2 regions of the Methylocystis echinoides genome follow, and region 2 is predicted to be linked to the other one. Evidence: predicted binding sites of a transcription regulator. Region 2 holds the regulator's gene; the other holds the start of a gene.
The links. The regulator PhoB, encoded in region 2, activates phosphate uptake and scavenging genes when phosphate is short. The targets are predictions, from matches to a motif close to TGTCATNNANCTGTCAT.
Positions count from the first base shown of each region.

Region 1: RVU70_RS09925 (UDP-2,3-diacylglucosamine diphosphatase) is a predicted target of PhoB. The motif match lies at 2,809-2,825, and genes of this name have one in related genera.

Region 1 is NZ_CP156084.1:2,027,797-2,034,703, forward strand. Features, by position in the region: gene RVU70_RS09915 (molybdopterin-synthase adenylyltransferase MoeB) at 1-691, opposite strand, end outside; gene RVU70_RS09920 (glycosyltransferase family 1 protein) at 815-1,903, opposite strand; gene RVU70_RS09925 (UDP-2,3-diacylglucosamine diphosphatase) at 1,904-2,752, opposite strand; gene RVU70_RS09930 (XRE family transcriptional regulator) at 2,950-3,567, shown strand; gene bfr (bacterioferritin) at 3,701-4,177, opposite strand; gene RVU70_RS09940 ((2Fe-2S)-binding protein) at 4,203-4,439, opposite strand; gene RVU70_RS09945 (hypothetical protein) at 4,704-4,988, opposite strand; gene glpK (glycerol kinase GlpK) at 5,107-6,591, shown strand; gene RVU70_RS09955 (Imm74 family immunity protein) at 6,602-6,862, opposite strand; gene mutY (A/G-specific adenine glycosylase) at 6,887-6,907, opposite strand, start outside.
Region 2 is NZ_CP156084.1:1,397,708-1,404,614, forward strand. Features, by position in the region: gene pstS (phosphate ABC transporter substrate-binding protein PstS) at 1-711, shown strand, start outside; gene pstC (phosphate ABC transporter permease subunit PstC) at 869-1,858, shown strand; gene pstA (phosphate ABC transporter permease PstA) at 1,870-2,709, shown strand; gene pstB (phosphate ABC transporter ATP-binding protein PstB) at 2,709-3,491, shown strand; gene phoU (phosphate signaling complex protein PhoU) at 3,505-4,221, shown strand; gene phoB (phosphate regulon transcriptional regulator PhoB) at 4,218-4,964, shown strand; gene RVU70_RS06810 (GcrA family cell cycle regulator) at 4,992-5,534, opposite strand; gene RVU70_RS06815 (aspartate aminotransferase family protein) at 5,981-6,907, shown strand, end outside.

The DNA of each region.
Region 1 (6,907 bases), 630 kb from region 2:
GCAGGCGGCCGACGAGAGCCTCGCCGAAGCCCACGATCTCGCGAATGACTTCCAGCGCCATCATCGCGCCGACGATCCCGGTCAACGCGCCCAGAACGCCCGCCTCCTCGCAGCTCGGGACGGTTCCGGGCGGCGGGGGCTCGGGGAAGAGGCAGCGATAGGTGGGATTAGGCTTGCCGTCCGGCCCGGTTTCGAACGGCCGCAGGGTCGTAAGTGAGGCGTCGAAACCGCCGACGGCGGCGGTCACGAGCGGCTTTCTTTCGAAGAAACACGCGTCGGAGACGAGATAGCGCGTGGCGAAATTATCCGACCCGTCCGCGACGACGTCATAGTCCGCAATCAGCGCACGCGCGTTTCCTTCTGTGAGCCGCAGCGCATGGGGCTCGACTCTAACATGCGGGTTGAGTCGCGCGATGGCGTCGCGAGCGCTTTCGACCTTCGCCCGGCCGACGTCCGGCGTGTCGTGAATCACCTGGCGTTGCAGATTGGAGAGCGTAACGGCGTCATCGTCGACAATGCCGAGAACGCCCGTTCCGGCGGCGGCGAGATATTGCAGGAGCGGCGCGCCCAGCCCCCCGGCGCCGATCGCCAGCACGCGCGCGTTCTTGAGGTTCTGCTGCCCCGGCCCGCCGATTTCGCGCAGCACGAGATGGCGGGCGTAGCGTTCGATCTCCTCGGGCGTGAGACTCATACGGGCTCCAGGCGCAGGCGGCGTTTCAGCGCGAGCTGACGCAAACGGCTCGCCGCGAAGGAGCATATAGCCGCTCCGCCGCCCGGCCTCCAGCCGAGAGATGCGCCGGGAGAGCCCCGGCGATCAAGGCTGGACGGCCTGGCCCTTGTCCACCGCCTGGCGCTTTTCCCCCGATTCCCTCAGCGCCGCCACGCCGACGCCGCCCAGCGAGGCCGCCCCGCGCGCATAGGCGATATTGTCGAGAAATTGCCGCGCGCAATTCTCCCAGGTGAAGGTCAGGGCGTGGGCGCGCGCCGCCGCGCGCGGCATGTCGAGCGCCATGAGCGCCGCGGCGCGCAGGTCCTCGCTCAAGACGCCGGCGCCGCTCGATCCGATGACGTCGAGCGGCCCCATGACGGGGAAGGCCGCGACGGGAAGGCCGCAGGCCAGAGCCTCGATGAGGACGACGCCGAAGGTGTCCGTGCGGCTGGGAAAGACAAAGACGTCCGAGGCCGCGTAAAGGCCGGCCAGTTCCGCCGGCGTCTTGAAGCCGAGAAAGCGCGCCTGCGGAAAGCGCGCCTGAAGCGCCGCCCGCGCCGGCCCGTCCCCCGCCACGAGCTTCGTTCCCGGCAGATCGAGCGCGAGAAAGGCCTCGATGTTCTTCTCGACCGCGACGCGGCCGGCGTAGAGAAAAATCGGCCGGGGGAAATCGACGGGGACTTTGGCCGCGGGGGTGAAGACGTCGTGGTCGACGCCGCGGGACCAGCGCAGCAGGCGGCGGAAGCCGCGCGTGTCGAGCTCCCGCGCGAGGCTCGGGGTGGCGACCATGACGCCTGCGCCGGCATTATGGAAGCGGCGCAGCGCCGCATAGGACCAGTCCACCGGCAGCCCCGTACGCGCATGGATATATTCGGGAAAGCGCGTGTGGAAGGATGTCGTGAAAACCCGTTCGTCGCGCAGGCAGACCGCGCGCGTCGCCAGCCCGATGGGACCTTCGGTGGCGATGTGGATATGGTCGTAGCCCGCGGCGAGACGGCGGCGCACGGCCCGGGGCGAAGCGAGCGCAAGGGAAATCTCGCGATAAGTGGGCATGGGGACGCAGCAGAAGTCCTGCGGCGTCAGGAAATCGAGCGTGGCGCCGAGCGGGACCGCCGCCTCGGCGAGCGATTCGAGCGAACGTACGACCCCATTGACCTGCGGACGCCAGGCGTCAGTCGCGACCAGTATGCGCATTTACGCAGCCGCCGCTCTTGGCGCGGGCAGCGCTTTCACCTCAATGGAGGAGGCTGCGCGCTCGGCCGCCGTCATGCGCCAGTCGAGCACTTCGAAACTGCCGTCGTCATGCTCGGCGACCGCCGTGCAGCTTTCGACGAAGTCGCCGGTGTTCACGTATAAGATTCCGTCGATCGTCTTGATCGTCGCGTGATGAATATGGCCGCAGACGACGCCGTCGACGCCGCGGCGCTCGGCTTCGGCTGCGAGCGTCTTCTCATAGTCGCCGATGAAATTGACAGCGTTCTTGACCTTGTATTTGGCCCAGGCGGAGAGCGACCAGTAGCCGACGCCGAAGAGCCTGCGGGCGCGGTTGAACCATGTGTTGGCGGCGATGGCGACGTCATAGGCCCAGTCGCCGAGATGGGCGAGCCAGCGCGCATTGCGCACGACGATGTCGAACTGGTCGCCATGGATCACGAGCATTTTCTTACCCGCCGCCGTCTCGTGCACGGCGTGGTCGACGACGTCGATTCCGCCAAAGGTGAGACCCGTGTAGTCGCGGGCGAACTCGTCATGATTGCCGGGCACGTAGATGACGCGCGCGCCCTTGCGGGCCTTGCGAAGCAGCTTCTGCACCACGTCGTTGTGGGCCTGCGGCCAGTGCCAGCCCTTGCGCAGTTTCCAGCCGTCGACGATGTCCCCAACGAGATAGATCGTGTCCGCGTCATTATGCCGAAGAAAGTCGAGGAGGAGATGCGCCTGCGCCGCCTTCGCGCCGAGATGCAAGTCCGAGAGGAAGAGGGTCCGGTAGCGCCTGGGGTCCGGCTCCGGCCCGCCCGGCAAATGCATATTTTTGTCTTCGGCCATGAGCGCCTGCGCCTCCCGCCGGTTGTGACGTTCAGACGTCGTTTCAACAGAGCGAGGTCACAATCCGATGACAGCGAAACGGCGGCCGCATTGACGCAACGGCCCGGCGTTCGATATTTCGAACGAAACCGGGTATTGTTCCGCACGAATCTGGGAGACAGGGAGGGCCGCCGGGCCAAAGGTCCGGCGCAGACAGAATGGGCGTCGAAGGGAAGGAAAAGCACAAGATTCTGGAGGCGGGGGCGCTCGCGCTCTCGGGGCAGCTCGGCGCGACGATCCAGCGGCTGCGCAAGGCCTATAATCTGTCGCTGTCGGAGCTTTCGCAACAATCCGGCGTCGCCAAGTCGATCATCAGCCAGATCGAGCGCAATGAGACCAATCCCACGCTGGCGACCATCTGGCGCCTCGCCCAGGCGCTCGACGTCTCGATCGAGCGCGTCCTGCAGACGACGGAGGACGAGCCTTTTCTCGAAAAGACGAGCAAGGCCGACACGCCGATTCTGCTTTCGGACGACGGCAAGTGTCGCCTCGCCATCATCGGCTGGATCAAGACCGTAGAATGGCTTCAGGCTTATGAGCTGTCAGCCGATCCGGGCGGCGTCCTCGAATCCGACGCCCACCAGCGCGGCTCGGTCGAGAGCCTGTCGGTGCGCGAGGGCGAGCTCGAAGTCGAGGTCGGGGGCGTGCGGGAGACCGTCAAGGCGGGAGAGACGCTGCGCTACCGCTGCGACCGGCGCCACGTGATCCGCAATCCGGGCAAGACGCAGGCTCAGGCGACGATGATCTGCATGCTGAAGGCGGCGGTGATGGAGTAGGGGACGCCCCTCTCCGACCCTCCCGGGCCGTGGAACGCGATTCCCGTTGCGCCTTCTCCCCTCGAGGGAGAAGGCGACCCTGCGAAGCGCCGTTGGAGGATCGTCCTCCTTCGCTTCTTGGCTAGCTTGTCCCTTACGACAGCCCGCCGACGTGCTTTTGCGCGTAGAGCTGCACGCCCAGCTGCTTGATCAGCTCCTGCTGGGTCTCGAGGAAGTCGATGTGACCCTCTTCGCTCTTGATGATGCGCTCGAAGAGCTCCATCGAGACGCGGTCGTTGACTGAATCGCAATAGACCGCGGCCTCGATATAGGCTTCGCGCGCCGCGATTTCCGTCGCTAGATCCGCGGCGATGATTTCCTCGACCGTCTGGCCGATGCGCAGCGGGTCGAGCACCTGCATATTGGGAAAGCCTTCGAGAAAAAGGATGCGCTTGGTGAAGTCGTCGGCGTGGCGCATTTCCTCGATCGATTCCTCGCGCCACTTCTTGGCGAGTTCGAGATAGCCCCAATTGTCGAAGAAGCGATAATGCAGCCAGTATTGGTTGACGGCGGTCAGTTCCGCGCGCAGTCCGCGATTGAGATATTCGATAACCTTCGCGTCGCCGCGCATGTGCAATTCCTTTCCATGATCATGGTCACGCCGCCAGTCCGTCGGCGCGGCAGCTGTCACAATCGCCGCTTCCGCCGCATTCGTCCAGTCTAGCCGCCGCATGCTGATCCACGATCGAGACGATGCTGCGAACGCAGCGCCCGCACTTGGCCTCACAGCCCATGTTGCGGAAAACCGACGCGACCGAGGGTCGGTCACTGCGCGAATGGAGCGTTTCACGCACATCACGGTCGGAGAGGACGTTACAGGAACAGACGATCATCCGTTTCGCCTAGTTTGGAAAGATTGCAAACTACCTTTTACATCAGTAGGTTACAAAATTTCCCGTCTTTTGCAACCAGCCTGTGTCGGTTTTCCGACACGAGCGCGGCTGTCCCCCGTGGCGTCGCAAGGGACATGCCGACCAAATAGAATTTGGAAGCCTTCCAGTGAGGACAATCAGCCGCCGAGAAAAATGTGAAAATGCTGTGGAAAAACTGCCGCGGCCCCAACGGGAGCCGCGGCCCGGACAGGTCATTTCGAAGACTCACCAGCGCGGACCCCAGCCGGGTCCCCCCCAGCCGTAGCGATGACGCCAGCCCCACGGACCCGGACGCCAGCCATAGCGATGGGGCCAATAGGGTCGGTGGCCATACCCATAGCCGTAGCCGGGGCCGCGCCATCCGGGCGCGCAGCCCCAGGGCCCGCACCCCGCCTTTTCCACCTGCAGGCCGCGGTCGAGGCCGGGCGTCGCAGAGGCGGGAAAGACGGCGAGCGACATCCCGCCGGCCGCGACCAGCGCCGCGATGCTTTTGACCATGACGATTTTCATGACGCATCCTCCACGAGAGCCGAACGGGCTCTGTCCGAGTTCACCCCAAAAGAATGGCCGGTCCGCCTTGAACGGGCGCTGAAGCCGCCGTTCATCGACTGTCAAGGAAGGGCTCGCCATGGCGCGTTTTATCGGCGCGATCGACCAGGGAACGACAAGCACGCGCTTCATTGTCGTCGATGAGGCGGGCGAGATCCGCGCGGTCGATCAGCGCGAGCATGCGCAAATCTACCCGCGCCCCGGCTGGGTCGAGCATGACGCGGCCGAGATTCTCCAAAATGCGCGAGCGGCCATCGCCGGCGCGCTCGCCAGCGCGCGTCTGACTCCGGGCGACCTCGCCGCCGTCGGCGTCACAAATCAGCGTGAAACGAGCCTCTTGTGGGACCGCGCGACCGGAAGGCCGCTGCACAATGCGCTCGTCTGGATGGACATGCGCACACAGGCGGCGGCCGAGCGTCTCGCCGCAAAGGGCGCCGGCGGTCTCCTTCGCGCGAAAACCGGTCTGCCGCCCGCGGCCTATTTCTCGGGCCTGAAGCTCGCCTGGCTTCTCGACTCTCTTCCCGGCGCGCGCGGGAAGGCCGAGCGCGGCGAGGCGCTGTTCGGAACCATGGACAGCTGGCTCATTTGGAACATGACGGGCGGCCGTCATGTCACCGACGCCACAAACGCGTCGCGCACGCAGCTCATGAATCTCTCGACGCTCGACTGGGACGACGAATTGCTGACGCTCTTCGACATCCCGCGCGCCTGCCTGCCCGAAATCCGCTCTTCGAGCGAGCTTTACGGCGTCTGTCGCGATCCGCTCGCGGGCGTCCCGCTCGCCGGCGCGCTCGGCGATCAGCACGCCGCTTTGCTCGGGCAGGCCTGCGTCAGAGCGGGCGACGCCAAGAACACCTATGGCACGGGCTGCTTTCTGTTGATGAACACGGGCGAGACGCCGCGCCCTTCGCAAAGCGGCCTGCTCACGACGCTCGGCTACAAGCTCGGCGCCGCGCCGGCCGTCTATGCGCTCGAAGGCTCGATCGCCATCGCCGGCGCGCTGATTCAATGGCTGCGCGACAATCTCGGGCTTATCGAAAAAAGCGCCGACGTAGAGGCGCTGGCGCGGTCGGTCCCCGATAATGGCGACGTCTATTTCGTGCCCGCTTTTTCGGGGCTCTACGCGCCGCGCTGGCGTGGCGACGCGCGGGGGATCATCGCCGGGCTGACAAGATTTTCCAACAAGGGCCACATCGCCCGCGCCGCTCTGGAGGCGGCTGCGTATCAGACGCGCGAGGTGATGGCCGCCATGAGCGCCGATTCCGGCGTCGCGCTCTCCGAACTCAAGGTCGACGGCGGCATGGCGGCGAACGACCTGCTGATGCAGTTCCAGGCCGACATTCTGGGCGCCCCGGTGGTGCGGCCGCACCATCTCGAAACCACCGCCCTCGGCGCCGCCTACGCCGCCGGGCTCGCGGTTGGGTTCTTCAAAGGCGTCGACGACATCGCCGCCCATTGGCGGGCGGAGCGCCGCTTCGAGCCCGGCATGGGGGACGTGGAGCGCGCCCGGCTGGTGGCGTCGTGGGAGAAGGCCGTCGAGAGGTCGCTCGGCTGGTCAGCGTGAAGCGGCCGTTTCAGTCGAAATCGACTGTGAGGCCGTGCTTGGCCAGTTCCTTTTCGACCGCGTCCAATATTTGTTGCAGTTCGACGATGTCGATTTCTTTGTCCTGGTCAGGGGCGTCCCAGTGATCGATCTCATCGAGCCGCACGACGAAATCGGTTTCGTCGCCCGACTCCGCGTCGGGGGCTTCGGCGTGGATCGTCAGCGTGCGGCTGTCGTGGCGCACCCTGATCGCGCCCTCTGTCATCTCGACCTTGATCTTCATCCGCGCCATCGTCGCTCCTCCCGCAGCCCCAGTCTAAAGCAGCCCCGCCGCCGC
Region 2 (6,907 bases):
GCGCCGGGCGAGCTCGTGCTCGACGGGCCGACCCTCGCGAAGATTTTCCTCGGCGAGATTACGAGCTGGGACGACGCGGCGATCAAGAAGCTCAACGCCAAAGCCAAGCTCTCGGCGACGCCGATCGTCGTCGTGCATCGTTCGGACGGCTCCGGCACGACCTTCAACTTTACGAATTATCTTTCCAAGGTCTCCGACGACTGGAAGACCAAGGTCGGCGAGAATTCGGCGGTCGAATGGCCGGCCGGCATCGGCGCCAAGGGCAATGAGGGCGTCGCCAACAACGTCTCCAACACCAAAGGCGCGATCGGCTATGTCGAATACGCCTACGCCAAGCAGAACAAGCTGACCTACACGAAGATGATCAACGCCGCCGGCAAGGTCGTCGCGCCGGGCCTGGAGAGCTTCCAGTCCGCCGCCGCGAGCGCCGACTGGGCGAAGTCGCCGGGCTTCTATCAGATCATCACCAATGAGCCGGGCGCGAAGTCCTGGCCGATTTCGGCTGCGACGTTCATCCTGCTGCCCAAGGACTCGAAGGACGAGGCGGCGGCCGCCGAAGCCTTGAAGTTCTTCGGCTGGGCTTTCGCCAATGGCGGAAAGGCCGCGGAGGAGCTCGATTACATCCCCATGCCCAAGACCGTCGTCGAGCTCATCAAAAAGAGCTGGGGCGAGGTCAAGGGCGCGGACGGCAAGGCGCTCGCGGCGCATTGAGCCGAGCGCAGGCCGCGTTGCGGTCGGCGCGCAGGCGGTTCAAAACGGAGGCCGCCTGAAAGATGACAGACGCCGGCTGCGTTCAAGGGAGCCGGCGTCGGGAGTTGCAAAGACCATGACCGAACCCGTCTCGCGCGGCTCGAGTGGAGTGGACAACATGTCGGATGTCGCATTGGAGAGCGCTGTCGCCCGGCCCGCGGTCACCGACCGCGCCAAGGCCCTTGCCGGCATCGCGCTCCTCGACCGCATCTTCTTTCAAGTGACCCGCGCGGCGGCGGTCATCGTGCTCGTCATTCTGGGCGGCGTGATCCTGTCGCTGGTCCTTGGCTCGCTGCCAGCCCTGCAGGCCTTCGGGCCAGGCTTCCTGATCTCCCAGTCGTGGAACCCCGTCACCGAGAAATTCGGCGCGCTGCCGGCGATCTACGGCACGCTCGTCACGTCGGGCGTCGCCATGCTGATCGCCGTGCCGGTCGGACTGGGGATCGCGACCTTCCTGACCGAATTATGCCCCCACCGGCTACGGCGCCCGATCGGCATCGCGATCGAGCTTCTCGCGGGCATTCCGTCGATCATTTACGGCATCTGGGGCCTCTTCGTCTTCGCGCCTTTCGTTCAGACCTATGTGCAGCCCGGCCTGATCTCGCTTTTCAGCGACGTGCCGGTGCTCTCCTCGCTTTTCGCCGGCCCTCCCTATGGTATCGGCATGCTGACGGCGGGCTTCATCCTGGCGATCATGGTGCTGCCCTTCATCGCGTCGATCTCACGCGACGTCTTCGAAACCGTGCCGCCCGTTCTCAAGGAGGCGGCCGCCGGCATCGGCTGCACGACCTGGGAAATGATGCGCTATGTCGTCATCCCCTACACGCGCGTCGGCGTCATCGGCGGGGTGATGCTGGCGCTCGGGCGCGCGCTCGGCGAAACCATGGCGGTCACCTTCGTCATCGGCAACGCCCACAAGGTGTCGCCGTCGCTGCTCGCCCCCGGCACGACCATATCGGCGACCATCGCCAATGAATTCACCGAAGCCGTCGGCGACGTCTACACGTCGTCGCTCATCGCGCTCGGCCTCATCCTATTCCTTCTGACCTTCGTCGTGCTGGCGATCGCGCGTTACATGCTGATGCGCCTCGAACGCAAAGCGGCTTAAGGAGCAGCGCCATGTCGCTTTACGCCACGCGCCGCAAGCGGAATTCGCTGGCGACCAGCCTTGCCTGGGCGGCCGCTCTTTTTGGCATCGCCTGGCTTTTCCTCATCCTCGCGTCGCTGCTTTATGAAGGCCTGCGCGGGCTGTCGCTTGCGGTCTTCACCGAAATGACGCCGCCGCCGGGCAGCAAGGGCGGCCTGTTGAACGCCATCGCTGGATCGCTGGTCATGACCGCAATCGGCGTTGCGATCGGCACGCCGCTCGGCATGCTCGCCGGCACCTATATGGCGGAATATGGCCGTTACACCAAGCTCGCGATGGTCGTGCGGTTCATCAACGACATTCTGCTCAGCGCGCCGTCGATCGTGATCGGCCTCTTCGTCTATGAAGTCCTCGTGCATCCCATGGGGCACTTCTCGGGCGTCTCCGGGGCCGTCGCGCTCTCCCTGCTCGTCATCCCCGTCGTGTTGCGCACCACCGAGGACATGCTGCTGCTGGTGCCGGGATCGATGCGCGAGGCGGCCGCCGCGCTCGGCGCGCCACGCTCCCATGTCGTCGCGCATGTCGCCTATCGCGCCGCCAAGGCGGGCTTGGTGACGGGCGTGCTGCTCGCGGTGGCGCGCGTCTCCGGCGAAACCGCGCCGCTGCTCTTCACCGCGCTCAACAATCAGTTCTGGAGCAGCGATCTCCTGGCGCCGATGGCGAGCCTCCCGGTCGTCATCTTCCAGTTCGCTTTGTCGCCCTACAAAGACTGGCAGCAGCTCGCCTGGACCGGCGCGCTGCTGATCACCGCCGCCGTCCTCGCTCTCTCGATCACAGCCCGCGCGCTCAGCGCCGGTCGGAGAAAATCGTGATGAACGCCCCCGCACAGGTCAAAGAACACGCCGCCAAGATTTCGGTCCAGGGCCTGGATTTCTTTTACGGCGCGTCAAAGGCGCTGAAATCCATTTCGCTGCCGCTGCAGACGCATAAGGTCACGGCCTTCATCGGTCCCTCTGGCTGCGGAAAGTCGACGCTGCTGCGGGTCTTAAACCGCATGTACGACCTCTACCCCGGCCAACGCGCCGAGGGCGAGGTGCTGCTCGACGGCGAGAATATTCTCGATCCGGCGATCGACATCAATGCGCTGCGCGCGCGCGTCGGCATGATCTTCCAGAAGCCGACGCCCTTCCCGATGTCGATCTATGAGAACATCGCCTTCGGCGTTCGCCTTTACGAGAAATTGTCGCGCGCCGACATGGACCAGCGCGTCGAGGAAGCCTTGCGCGGCGCGGCGCTCTGGGACGAGGTGAAGGACAAGCTGCACACGAGCGGGCTCGGGCTTTCGGGCGGCCAGCAGCAGCGCCTGTGCATCGCGCGCAGCGTCGCCGTGCAGCCGGAGGTGATCCTCTTCGACGAGCCCTGCTCCGCCCTCGACCCGATCTCCACGGCCAAAGTGGAGGAGCTCATCGAGGAGCTCGCCAACGACTATACGATCGCCATCGTCACCCACAACATGCAGCAGGCCGTGCGCGTCTCCGACTATACGGCCTTCATGTATCTCGGCGAGCTCGTCGAATTCGGCGACACCGACGAGGTCTTCAACAAGCCGCGCGAAAAGCGCACCCAGGATTACATCACCGGCCGCTTCGGGTGAGGAAGGACATCGCATGAGCGAACATATCGTCAAGTCCTACGACCGCGATCTCGAGGCGCTGGGCCGCCGTATTTCCGAGATGGGCGGCGTCGCCGAGAAGATGCTGGCGGAGGCCATGGACGCTTTGTCGATGCTCGACGTCGACCTGGCCCAGCGCGTCGTCGCGAGCGACGCGCGCCTCGACATTCTCCAGCGCGAGATCGAAGAGAACGCCGTGCTGACGATCGCGCGGCGCCAGCCTCTGGCGGTCGATCTGCGCGAATGCATCGCCGCGATCCGCATTTCCGGCGACATCGAGCGGATCGGCGATCTCGCGAAGAACATCGCCAAGCGCACGCTGAAGATCGCCACCGAAGCGCGGCTGCCGCGCGCCATTGTCGGCTTGCGGTCGATGCACGAGGTCGCGGCGACGCAGCTCAAGGACGCGCTCGACGCCTATGCGCTGCGCGACGTGGAGCGCGCCCGCGCGGTGTGGGAGAACGACGCCGATCTCGACGCGCTGGAAGACAGCGTGTTCCGCGACCTCTTGACCTTCATGATGGAGGACCCGCGCAACATCTCCTTTTGCACGCATCTCCTCTTCTGCTCGAAGAACCTCGAACGCATCGGCGACCACACGACCAATATTTCGGAGACGGTCGTCTATCTCGCCACCGGCGAAAGCCTGCCGATGGAGCGGCCGAAATCCCGCATCGGCCTCCGCGGATCGGAACAAGACGTCGCGCAATGAACGAAACCATTATTCAAACCCTTCCCCGCGAAGGCCGGGCCGATCGCCCGCCGCGCATTCTCGTTGTCGAGGACGAGGTCCCGCTCGCCACGCTGCTCGTCTATAATCTCGAAGCTGAAGGCTATCAGGTCGAGCATGTCGACAATGGCGACGAGGCGGAACTGCGCATTGCGGAATCGCCGCCCGACCTTCTGCTGCTCGACTGGATGCTGCCCGGCGTCTCGGGTCTCGAAATCTGCCGGCGGCTGCGCGCCCGCGACGTCGCCCGCGACATGCCGATCATCATGCTGACCGCGCGCGGCGAAGAGGGCGAACGCGTGCGGGGCCTGTCGGTCGGCGCGGACGACTATGTCGTGAAGCCCTTCTCGACGCCCGAACTGATGGCCCGCGTGCGCGCGCTGTTGCGACGCGCCCGGCCGGAGCGCGTCGCCTCGCGGCTGACGGCGGGGGACATCGACCTCGACCGCGAAACGCGTCGGGTGCGCCGCTCGGGCCGCGAGATCCATCTCGGCCCGACCGAGTTCCGCCTGCTGGAATATCTGATGGAGAAGCCCGGCCGCGTGTTCACGCGGGCGCAGTTGCTCGACAGCGTCTGGGGCATGTCGGCTGAAATCGACGAGCGCACGGTCGACGTCCATGTCGGGCGCCTGCGCAAGGCGCTCATCCGCGGGCGGGAGAAGGATCCGATCCGCACCGTGCGCGGTTCGGGCTATTCCTTCGACGAGACCTTCGGCCGCGAGTGAAGGCCGGACCGCCGAACTCGGGAAGGATTACGCGAAGCGCGGGGCCTTGAGATCGCGGGCGCGGCGGCGATCCTGCGCCGGCTGATAGGCGACGCGCGCATGATGGGCGCAATAGGGGCCGGCGCCGATCGGCGACTTCGCCCCGCAGAAGCGGAAATCCGGCGTCGTCGGATCGCCCATCGGCCAGCGGCACATGGATTCGCGCAACTCCATCAGCGTGACGCGCTCCGACATGGGAATGACGACCTCCTCGGCCTCCGGCGCGACGCGGGCGACGACCATGGCCTGCGGCGCAAAGGCCAGGGCGACATTGCCATGGACCGCGTGGCCCCCGGCGCGCGGCGCGGCGACGACCGGGGCGGTCGCCGGCTGGCGGGCCGTCCCCTTCGCCGCGCGCGGGCGCTGCGCGGCCGCTGTCTTGGCGCGTTCGGCGAGGCCGAGGCGGTGAATCTTGCCAATGACCGCGTTGCGCGTGATGCCGGGGCCCAGCTCGGCGGCCACCTGGCTCGCGCTGAGGCCGTCGCTCCAAAGCTTGCGCAACAGATCGACTCTTTCCTCGGTCCAAGACATAATTTGACCTCCAAGCGGTCGATTCGAACGCGCCGCCGACGGAATCCACCATCCGTCGCTGCGCCGGGATCTCCGGCGGCGATGAGACGCGCATCGAGACTCGAGAAGCGCCCTGCGGCTTTGAAAAACGCGTCCGCAACGGCGAAAACTGACCATCCTTTTGAATCACGGGTCCGAGTCGCTGGCAAGCAGAAGGGGGCGTTCTCAACAGGCTTTCATGCGCTTTCGCGCGCCGGTGTGGCCCAGGCGACTCACTTGCGCGCTTTTTTCGAGGAAAATCGACTGTAAAGTCTCCGGCCCAGGCAAGGCCTCGCCCCTGCGGCAGGATTTGACCGAAGCCGCCCGCGCGCATAAAATCAAAGTCTCGGATTGCCGCCCTCAAAAAGGGCGGCGCTTTGTTTTTGGGGTCCGGCCGCGGGCCGCTCCCGAGGGCTTGGAGCTTGACGTTGACTTCTGCGCTCTATCCGACCTATGCGCGGGCCGATATCGCCTTCACGGGGGGCGAAGGCCCATGGCTCTTCGCTGAGAACGGCGACCGTTACCTGGATTTCGCTTCCGGCGTCGCGGTCCTGTCGCTCGGCCATGAGCATCCGCATCTGGTCGCGACGCTGAAGGCGGCGGCCGAGAAGCCCTGGCATGTCTCGAACCTCTACCGCATCCCGCAGGCCGAGCGGCTGGCGCAGCGCCTCGTCGACGCCACCTTCGCCGATGTGGTTTTCTTCGCCAATTCCGGCGCCGAAGCCGTGGAGTGCGCCATCAAGACGGCGCGAAAATATCACGCCGCCAATGGCGCGCCTGAGCGCTATCGGCTGATTACTTTCGAAGGGGCCTTTCACGGCCGGACGCTGGCGACCATCGCCGCCGGCGGCAATCCCAAATATCTCGAGGGTTTCGGCCCGCCGGTCGACGGCTTCGATCAAATTCCCTTCGCGGACTTCGACGCGCTCGAATCCGCGATTTCGGACGAAACCGCCGGCGTTTTGCTCGAACCCGTCCAGGGCGAGGGCGGGCTGCGGGTCTTTCCCGCCGAATTCCTGAAAAAACTGCGCGCCCTCTGCGACGCGCGCGGCCTGCTGCTGGTTCTCGACGAGGTGCAGTGCGGCGTCGGCCGCACCGGCAAATTCCTCGCCTGCGAACACGCCGGCGTAGCGCCGGACATCGTGGCGCTCGCCAAGGGCCTCGGCGGCGGCTTTCCGATCGGCGCCTGTCTCGCGACGCGCGAAGCCGCCAAGGGCATGACGCTCGGCGCGCACGGCTCGACCTTCGGCGGCAATCCGCTGGCGGCCGCCGTCGGCGGCGCGGTTCTCGACGTGGTGCTGGCCGAAGGCTTTCTGCCGCGCGTCGCGCGCCTCGGCGCGCTCCTGCGCCAGCGG